One region of the Alteromonas sp. HB246098 genome, then DNA from elsewhere that is predicted to be linked to it. Evidence: predicted binding sites of a transcription regulator. Region 1 holds the regulator's gene; the other holds the start of a gene.

Evidence for each region. The regulator FNR, encoded in region 1, switches genes on or off when oxygen is low (the NO sensors DNR and NnrR bind a similar motif). The targets are predictions, from matches to a motif close to TTGATCTAGATCAA.
Region 2: a site for FNR is predicted at 2,701-2,714, ahead of ACYTPF_RS17035 (GbsR/MarR family transcriptional regulator). Genes of this name have one in related genera too.

What each region holds. Positions count from the first base shown of each region.
Region 1 covers NZ_JBTZUG010000008.1:89,662-94,222, reverse strand. The annotation lists gene ttcA (tRNA 2-thiocytidine(32) synthetase TtcA) at 1-646, opposite strand, end outside; gene uspE (universal stress protein UspE) at 880-1,803, opposite strand; gene fnr (fumarate/nitrate reduction transcriptional regulator Fnr) at 2,096-2,836, opposite strand; gene ACYTPF_RS16050 (sulfite exporter TauE/SafE family protein) at 2,882-3,541, opposite strand; gene ccoS (cbb3-type cytochrome oxidase assembly protein CcoS) at 3,528-3,758, opposite strand; gene ACYTPF_RS16040 (heavy metal translocating P-type ATPase) at 3,760-4,561, opposite strand, start outside.
Region 2 covers NZ_JBTZUG010000009.1:92,911-97,471, reverse strand. The annotation lists gene ACYTPF_RS17045 (cytochrome d ubiquinol oxidase subunit II) at 1-707, opposite strand, end outside; gene ACYTPF_RS17040 (cytochrome ubiquinol oxidase subunit I) at 719-2,092, opposite strand; gene ACYTPF_RS17035 (GbsR/MarR family transcriptional regulator) at 2,104-2,661, opposite strand; gene ACYTPF_RS17030 (tandem-95 repeat protein) at 3,123-4,561, shown strand, end outside.

The sequences.
Region 1 (4,561 bases):
TTGGGAACTCAGCGGCTTGTGAATATTTCAAAATGTCCTTTTCGCTGCAGTAAGCTAGTGGACGAATAACAATATGTTCGCCGTTATCACTAACCAGTTTTGGTGGCATTGATTTTAGCTTACCACCATGAAACATATTTAAGAAGAAAGTTTCTAGCATGTCGTCACGATGGTGACCTAATGCAATTTTAGTCGCTCCTAACTCTTTCGCTGTACGGTACAAAATACCACGACGCAAACGAGAACAAAGCGAACAGGTCGTTTTCCCTTCAGGAATTTTGTCTTTAACAATAGAGTAGGTGTCTTCTTCTACAATCTTGTAGTCAACGCCAATGCTGTCTAAGTACTCGGGTAAGATATGTTCGGGAAAACCAGGTTGCTTTTGGTCAAGATTTACCGCAACAATATCAAAATGAATAGGCGCAATCTTCCTTAAAAACAATAGAATATCAAGCATGGTATAGCTGTCTTTACCGCCAGATAAACACACCATGACCTTGTCGTTGTTTTCAATCATACCGAAATCGCCAATGGCCTTACCCACGTTGCGACGAAGTCGTTTCTGAAGTTTGTTGAAGTTGTACTTTTGCTTACTTTGCTCGGCGTTTAACGTCGGCGCGTCAGCACTGCTTGTGCCTAAACTCATAATTAACTAGCTTGGTTTGTGATAAAGGCGCCATTATACATTAAAGCGCCTTTTCGAGACTATGGCTGTGTGGTTAAATTTATCGAGAAACGTTAAGTACTGATTAAAGCGTATGTGGCTAAGCCCCAGATTTTAACCGCTAAATGCGAGTTTTTTTATGAAAAGCGCCCATCGCCGACTCGCTATTTGTCGCCATTAAGTGTCTTGATATTTAAGCGCAATTAAGTCGTTAACTACACGGTTATCGGTGATTCAAATCCATCGGGCTTAATTGCTAATACGTCACAATTCAGTTCATCGATAACGTGTTCGGCAGTATTGCCAATAAGCGCTGCTGAAATACCCACCCGTCCCACTGTGCCTATTACAACTAACTCTGCATCGAGTGTTTTTGCTACTTGTGGGATAACTTTTTCAGGTAAGCCTTCTTTCACCACACATTTATTATCTGGAATACCGTATTTGAGTGCGTGACTACGCATTTCCTTCATATGATGGTTTTTTACCGCATCGTGATACGTGTCAGGGTCAAACTCCGGTACTTCGATGGCAATGTTGAGTGGTGTTGAAGGGTAGCTGTTGACTAAATTAACGTTACCTTTCAGCAAAGAGGCATAGTCATTCGCGATTAATGTAAGCTTGTCGTTTAGTGCAGCGTGTTCATCATCTTCGCTCCCTACGTTCACTGCAGCAATGATTTCACCGCCTTCTGGCCAATCATGTTCTTTCACGAGTAGAACAGGGCGAGGGCATTTGCGCATTAAGTGCCAGTCCGTAGGTGTAAAGATCACTGAGGCAAGGTCGTCATGTTTTTTAGTAGCTTTTACTACTAAGTCGATTTGGTTATTAAGGGCGTAATAAATAATCGACTCATAAGCACGGTTGTTCCACTCAACCACAATATCGGTCTCTGAAAAGCCTTGTTCTTTTAGCTGGGCAGATAGCCATTTGGCGTGTTCTTTTGTAACGGCATCGCGCATTGATTCACGTTCGTCGGGGCTAAGCATGGTTGTCATATCGTAAGACAAATCATATACCACCATCATAGCGGTAACCGTAGCGCCGGTTTTTGACGCAAGTTCATAGGCACGGCTTAGGGCAGGCTGGTTGTCGCGTTCCGCGTCCACCACGGCAAGAATTCGTTTACACTCAATCATAACGTCTCCTCAACTACAAAGCTTTGTATGGCTGTCGACATCGATATTTTTTCAAAACAGTTTATAAAAACCATTTACATTAACTATAAACGACATTTAAAAAAACGTGAGTTGTTTTGGATCAAGGCGTAAATAATTCGTTGATAAACAAAAAAGGCTACACTGAATTTTACGGGAGCTTCCACGCTCAATGGATGGATATTGTGTAACTCAGTGAGGGAATACAGTGAAACTTTAAAGATTAAAACTAAAAAGCGCGCATGTAGCGCGCTTAAGATAAAAGAAGAATAAATTAACCGTTACAAACTACACTAGGGCCATTTAACGCCTCTAGCTTGGTATTTAACCGATCAAAATCCAAAATAGAGATCAATTTTCCGTCTACCTTGATAATGTTTTCCTTCTGAAAACGACTTAATAGACGGCTAATGGTTTCTATCGTTAAGCCTAAATAGTTGCCGATTTCGTTTCGGGTCATAGTTAGGTGAAACTCTCTGTGCGAAAAGCCACGCTCTTCAAAACGCTGGGAAAGGTGTGATATAAAATACAGCAAACGCTCTTCAGCAGTACGCTTGTTTAAAAGCATGATCATGTCGTGATCTTGTTTTATCTCAGCGCTCATAAAGCTCATGATCTGATGGCGTAGTTTGGGAAATTGAACCGACATTTCATCAAGTGTGTCATAAGGCAGTTCACACACCATGGCGGTTTCTAGCGCAGAAGTGTAACTTTGATGCTTACTTTCACGCAGGGCATCAAAACCAATAATATCACCCGGGAAGTGGAAGCCGGTGATTTGCTCTTCACCTTCTTGGTTGGTTACAAATGACTTAAAAGAACCCGTTCTTACCGCAAAAAGGGAACGAAATTTATCGCCAGTTTGAATGAGCGTATCGCCTTTATGAAGCGGCTTTTTGCGCTCGATTATATCGTCAAGAGATTCAATTTCTGTTTTGTTTAGTGCAACGGGTAAACACAGGTGACTAAAGCTACAGTTTTGACAGTGAATAGAAAATTGGCTTCCTTTGCTCATAATGCATGCTCTTATAAAGACCCCACGACAATAATACACCTATTTTTAAACGATTGCGCCATGAATAAGATAGGCTGCATATATGGCCATTATTACTGCGATGATTTGTCTAATATGACTGTTTTGAAAACTACTAACAATATACTGACTGCCTGCACTTGCTGCGAGTAGCGTTGGCAAAGTACCTAAACCGAAGAAAAACATCACGGCGGCGCCTTGTACTGCATTGCCCGCAGCCAAAGACCAAGTAAGTGTTGAATACACTAATCCACAAGGTAACCAGCCCCAGATAAACCCATAAGGGATAGCGCTAAAAGGGGTTTTGAACGGTAAAAAACGCTTAGATAATGGCTGCAGTTTAGAAAACAATCCTTTTCCAGCGTTTTCCAATACCGTTAAACCCGTCCACCATTTACCTAAATAACAGGCTAGCAACAACAGCATAAGGCCGCTAAGCAAAGATAGGGCATAGTTGGCAAGGGGCACGTAGTCGGCGGCTATTTTTCCAAGCGCCCCAGTTAGCGCGCCAGCGATGGTGTAGCTTGCTATACGTCCTATATTGTAGGCTAGGGTATAGGGTAATGCTGAAGCACCTTTTGGTGACACCATTCTTAGCGCTGCCACTATACCCCCGCACATGCCCACGCAGTGAACACCGCCAGCTAAGCCGATAAGAAAGGCTGAGAAATAATTAATCCCCTCCATGCGACTCTTGGCTTTTATCTACTTTACTATCCTGAAATTGCTTGCGTTGCTCAGCGAGCTTTTTTTCCTCAGGCGGAAGGTCATCATCAAACAAAATACTGTAACCCTGACGGTCTAAATCTTCAAACTGATTGGTTTTAACCGCCCAGAAAAATATCACAATTGCCACAGCTACTATGATGATCGCGATTGGTATTAAAACGTAAATTATGCTCATACTATTTGCCCAGAAGTCGCGTAGAGTTTGTCACTACTATGATACTGCTTAATGACATTCCAACAACCGCCATCCACGGTGAAAGCAGGCCTGTTACGGCGAAGGGTAAGATCAGCACATTGTAACCTAACGACCAACCAATATTTTGTCTTATTTTTTGTTTCACTTGGTGTGAGGTTTTAATTAACTCTGGTACAGAAAGTAGCTGGTCGCCTAGCAATATCACGTCGGCAGCAGTCTTCGCAACATCTGTCGCATTACCTACTGCTATCGCTACATCGGCACTAGCAAGCACTGGCGCGTCATTAATACCATCGCCCATCATCATTACCTTGGTGCCCGATTGCTGCATAGCTTGAACCGCTTCGTATTTCTGTTCTGGGGTAAGACCCCCTTTAGCGGTGGAAATTGGTAAAGGTTTCGTTAGGGAGTCGACGTTTTTCTGTGTATCGCCGCTTAATACAGCTAGGGTATGACTTTTTGCCAATATATCGAGGGTTTCTTGGGTATCGTCACGCAGTGAGTCACGAACTTCAAAAGCCGCCATCATACGGCCTTTGACGGTAAGAAACACATTAGCCGAGGGGTAACCCTCGATAAATGATTGCTGAGATTCGTGAACACTGAATGCTGCTGAGCCCATGCAAAATAGTGTGTCATTAATTTCACCGCTAATTCCACCACCTGGCGTGACTGTAAAATTGGACACTTTGTGTATGGTGTTGCCGTTTGACGTTTTATCATCGCTAAAGGCCTTATTATCGCTAAAGGCCTTATTATCGCTAAAGGCCATATTATCGCTA
Region 2 (4,561 bases), on a different contig from region 1:
AAACATGCTACAGGTATAGCAAAAAGCACATAACCCCAAGGTGCTGATAGCCATAAGTCTCGCACATCATCGTGTAAGGTTAAGTTAGCGATACTTACTGCAGTAATTCCCACAGCCAGTACAACCAAACCTCGGCGTGCCCAATAATACGCTTTTGCTTGAAGCTCTCCTTCGCCTTTAAGTATTAACCAGCATGAGCCAATAAATGCATAGGCTGCGGTTACTCCAAACGCCGCAAGTAGAGCAAAGCCTTGAGCCCAAATATCAGTGCGAAGCCCCGTTACATAAATGCCTAACATGTAACCTTGCGCGAGCGTAGTTAATAGAGAACCGTACTTAAATACCAAATCCCACTTGCGCTTTTTCACTTGCACAACTTTAGCGCGAAAATCAAACGCCACACCGCGCAAAATAAGCCCTAACAACATGAAAGTTGCAGGTAAGTACAGAGTTTGCAGAAACTCGCTATGGGCTTCAGGAAAAGCGATAAGCAGTAATCCTATGGCAAGCACAAGCCAAGTTTCATTGGCATCCCAGTAAGGCCCAATAGAGGCTATCATGTCGTCGCGGAAAGCCTCTGTTCTCGGCGGTATTAATACACCAACACCTAAATCATAGCCGTCTAAAATAGCGTACAGCAATACAGATAAACCAAGTAAGCCGACATAGATGTTTCCAAGCATTTCTGCTGATATATTTTCAAACATGTTTGCTCTCCTTATACCGTGCTTGGGTCAGGTTCAGAGGGTTGCATCTTAGCCTTCGCTACTTCGCGCTCTTCCGTCGTTATTTCCTCGATTTCCACTGCTTTTCGGCACATCAACATAAGCGTTCCCATGTATGCGATTAAAAGCACCGTGTAAATAACAAGGTAAAGCGTGAATGACAGCGCTATATTAGCAGGTGGTAGTTGAGTAACCGCATCAGCGGTTCTTAAGACACCACTCACTAAATAAGGCTGTCGACCTATTTCTGTAACGTACCAGCCAGCGAGCGTTGCTATCCAGCCGCTAAATGCCATGCCCGCAAACGTGCGTTTCAGCCACGCAGGGAATTCTTTCTTGCGAATAAGGTAAAGACTACCCAGCCATGAAACAGCGAGCATCAACATGCCCATGCCCACCATAACCCTAAAACCGAAGAAAACAGGGGCTACAGGTGGGTGCTCTCCCTCAAACTCATTAAGTCCTTTTATCTCTCCTTTGAGTTCATGGGTAAGAATTAAACTTGCACCATAGGGAATGGGAATTTCAAAGTGGTTCTCTTTGCTTTCTTCATCTGGAATAGCAAAAAGCAATAAAGGTGCACCTTCAGTGGTTTCCCATAACCCTTCCATCGCCGCCACTTTTTGAGGTTGATGTTCAAGGGTATTTAAACCGTGCATGTCGCCCGCAAAAATTTGCAAAGGAATTAGCACGGCCGCCGTGTAGGTGGCTGTTTTAAGTGCTAATTTTGGGGCAAGTTTATCGTCACCTTTCAACATTCGGTATGCTGAAAGTCCGGCAATAAGGAAACTAGCCGTTAACCCAGACGCCAACATCATATGAGCAAAGCGATAAGGGAAAGATGGGTTGAAGATGATTTCTTTCCAGTTGGTGGCATAAACCACACCATCGATTACTTCAAAACCTTGTGGCGTTTGCATCCAGCTATTAAGCGCTAGTATCCAAAATGCAGACGTTGTGGTGCCAAGAGCGACAATAAGAGTAGATGCCGTGTGCAGCCAGTTAGGAACTCGGCGTATACCAAATAGCATGATCCCCAAGAACGTGGCTTCTAAGAAAAATGCGGTAAGTACTTCATAGCCTAGAAGGGGGCCTGCTACGTTGCCAACTTTTTCCATAAACCCTGGCCAGTTGGTGCCAAACTGAAATGACATAGTAACGCCGCTTACTACACCTAATGCGAAGCTTAGAGCGAAAACACGTACCCAAAAGCGATACATGCGCATCCACACAGGGTGACCTGAAATGTTAGAGCGCAGCTTAAAATAAAATAGAAACCAGCCCATCGCCATGGTGATGGTTGGAAACAAAATATGGAAACTAATATTTAACGCAAATTGTAAACGAGACAGCAAGAATGCATCCACAGAGAGCCCCCTTAGTTAACGCTGTTTTTCCCCAGAAGTAGCTTGTCCTTAAGCTCAAGCATACGGCCCACGCCAGAACCTAACTTCATCAACGTGTTTAACTTTTCAGGCCCAAGATTCTGAAGCTCTTCAGACCATGCCGTAATTGATTCGAGTAAATCATGAATTTCGTTCAGTTTATGTTGAGCATTCGCCTCCTTTTCATTTGCAGGTGCATCGAGAAGTAAATCCCGAAGCAGGCTCATGGTTGGGTCTATTTCACGCTTTCGGCGCTCTTCAAATACTCTGTTCGCCAGTGTCCAGATATCACCCGCGGGAATGAAGAACTCTTTTCTCTCGCCGGGAACATGGTGTTGTTTAACAAGGCGCCATGACTGTAGCTCTTTTAAGCCCATGCTAGTGTTGCCTCTGGATATATTGAGCGCATCGGCAACTTCTTGTGCCGAAATGGGCTCTTCGTTTAACACAATAAGAGCAAGAATTTGCCCAACTGTTCGATTGAAGCCCCAGCGACTTCCCATTTCGCCAAAGTGCATAACCGCAGATGTTATTAAAGGCGTCATTTTCATTCTTATTTTCCAGAAGTTTCAGAAATTACTGAAAGTTTATTGTCAAAGGTCAATAAATACAAGTGTTATTCATGTTATGAGCCGCATAAAACAAAAATTTAATGTTTATAGAAATACTTAATTACACCAAAATTTTTATCAAAAAAGCGCTCAAAGGCAACATCGGGCGGGCGATTGAGAATTTAAATAGGGAGTTACCCCTAGAGCCTTTCCTTATCCTTATGTCTAGTTTTCTTACTAGATCTATCGTTGTATCGTCCGCGCTTCATAACGCTAACTTATTAATAAACAACAAATATTAGCTATTGTTTATTTATTTTTAATATTTGATTTGTTGGCGAAATCGAAATCCTTGAACTAACGTTCAAAGTCTTGTCGAGAGCTTTTTAAAAAAGTTTTCTCAATTAAAGATTATGGAAGAGAGCTATCTCTCTAATAAATATACGCGCTAAAGGAAAGACATGATCCGCACATTGTCCAAAGCCATTATCGGTACTTCATTACTTCTAGGTGCATTACAAACTGCACAAGCAGCAACCCCTGTTATCACCAACACAGCGCCGCAAAGTGCTTTTATTGGAGAGTCATTCTGTTACGACATACCACTAACTAACTCAGGTACCACTGGCTATGGTCCTTATTTGCGTGTTATTCATGATGCCGACTTAACCTTCAATGGTGCGACATTCATAGGAAGCAATAGTGATACCGTTAATGTCGGCACATTCGACCCCATTGCGAACAACAATGAACTTGAAGATCCTATCATCGCTCAAACCGTTAGCGGAACGCAGGGGTACAGTTTTTCAACGGTAGACATACCGGTGGGCTCGGTTGTAACCAATGGCCCTGATCTAACTACAAATGTTTGTTTCACTATCGACAGCAATGCAACGCCAGCGGAAGCGTTTGCTATAGAGGTAACGCCTGTTTATGAATTTGGTGACACAGCAACAGGTGATAACGGCCCAATAGTAGGAACAACGCAAAGTGCGTCGGTTGAGGCTGCCCTCTACCAAGTAACTACGCAAAGCTCTGCTGCGGAAAACGAACTTGCTGCGGGTCCAAGCTTTTCAGCAACCGTTACCCATACAGTAGATGTTGCAAATGGTCCTACGATAGACAACTTACAGTTCACAGATGTTTTAGACAATGGTGTTCAGTACAGCGCGCAGGCTACGATAACTGGTGGAACTGGGTGCGCTATAGATAGCGAACCTTCTACGACCAGTACTGGTGGTACTTTAGATGTTTCATGTGCTTCTGCTACGGGAACAAGTAGCGAAAATGATGTGCGCGTTAGCTACCCCATGCATTTTACTAACGTCCTGAATGCGCAGCAGTGTAGTACGTCAAGTATTGTTCACCCGTTAGATTTTAATGCCAGTTTTAATGGTAATGGGCTTACTCAAGTTTCTAGCAATGATACGGTTTCGGCAAAGCATGTTGCGATTCAGCAACGCGTTAACGCCGCCCAATCAAGCCCTGGCAACACCCTCACTGTTACTAACTCTATTCAAATTTCTGACTATATATCGGTAGATTCTTTAATACTTAACGATACCATTGCCGATGGCGTAGATTTTTCATCAGATATCACGGTTAGCTATGGTGGAAGTACGTTTAACATAACTAGGCCTGCTTCAAGCACTGATTCCAGTCAAAATGAGGCCATCACTTACAACGTTACTAACGCAACAGGCACGCTTCCGGGGGGAAGCGTTTTGACGGTTTCTTACACCGTAGATATTCAGCAAAATTACGTTGGTGGTTACACAGGAGTTGATAGTAATGCCCCTGTCGTAGCTAACGATTCACTGTCGTTTTCTCAAAGTGCTCAATATAACCTAGTGAATGGCGCAGTGAGCTGCTCAGAAGGCTCAAGTGACTCAGTATCTAT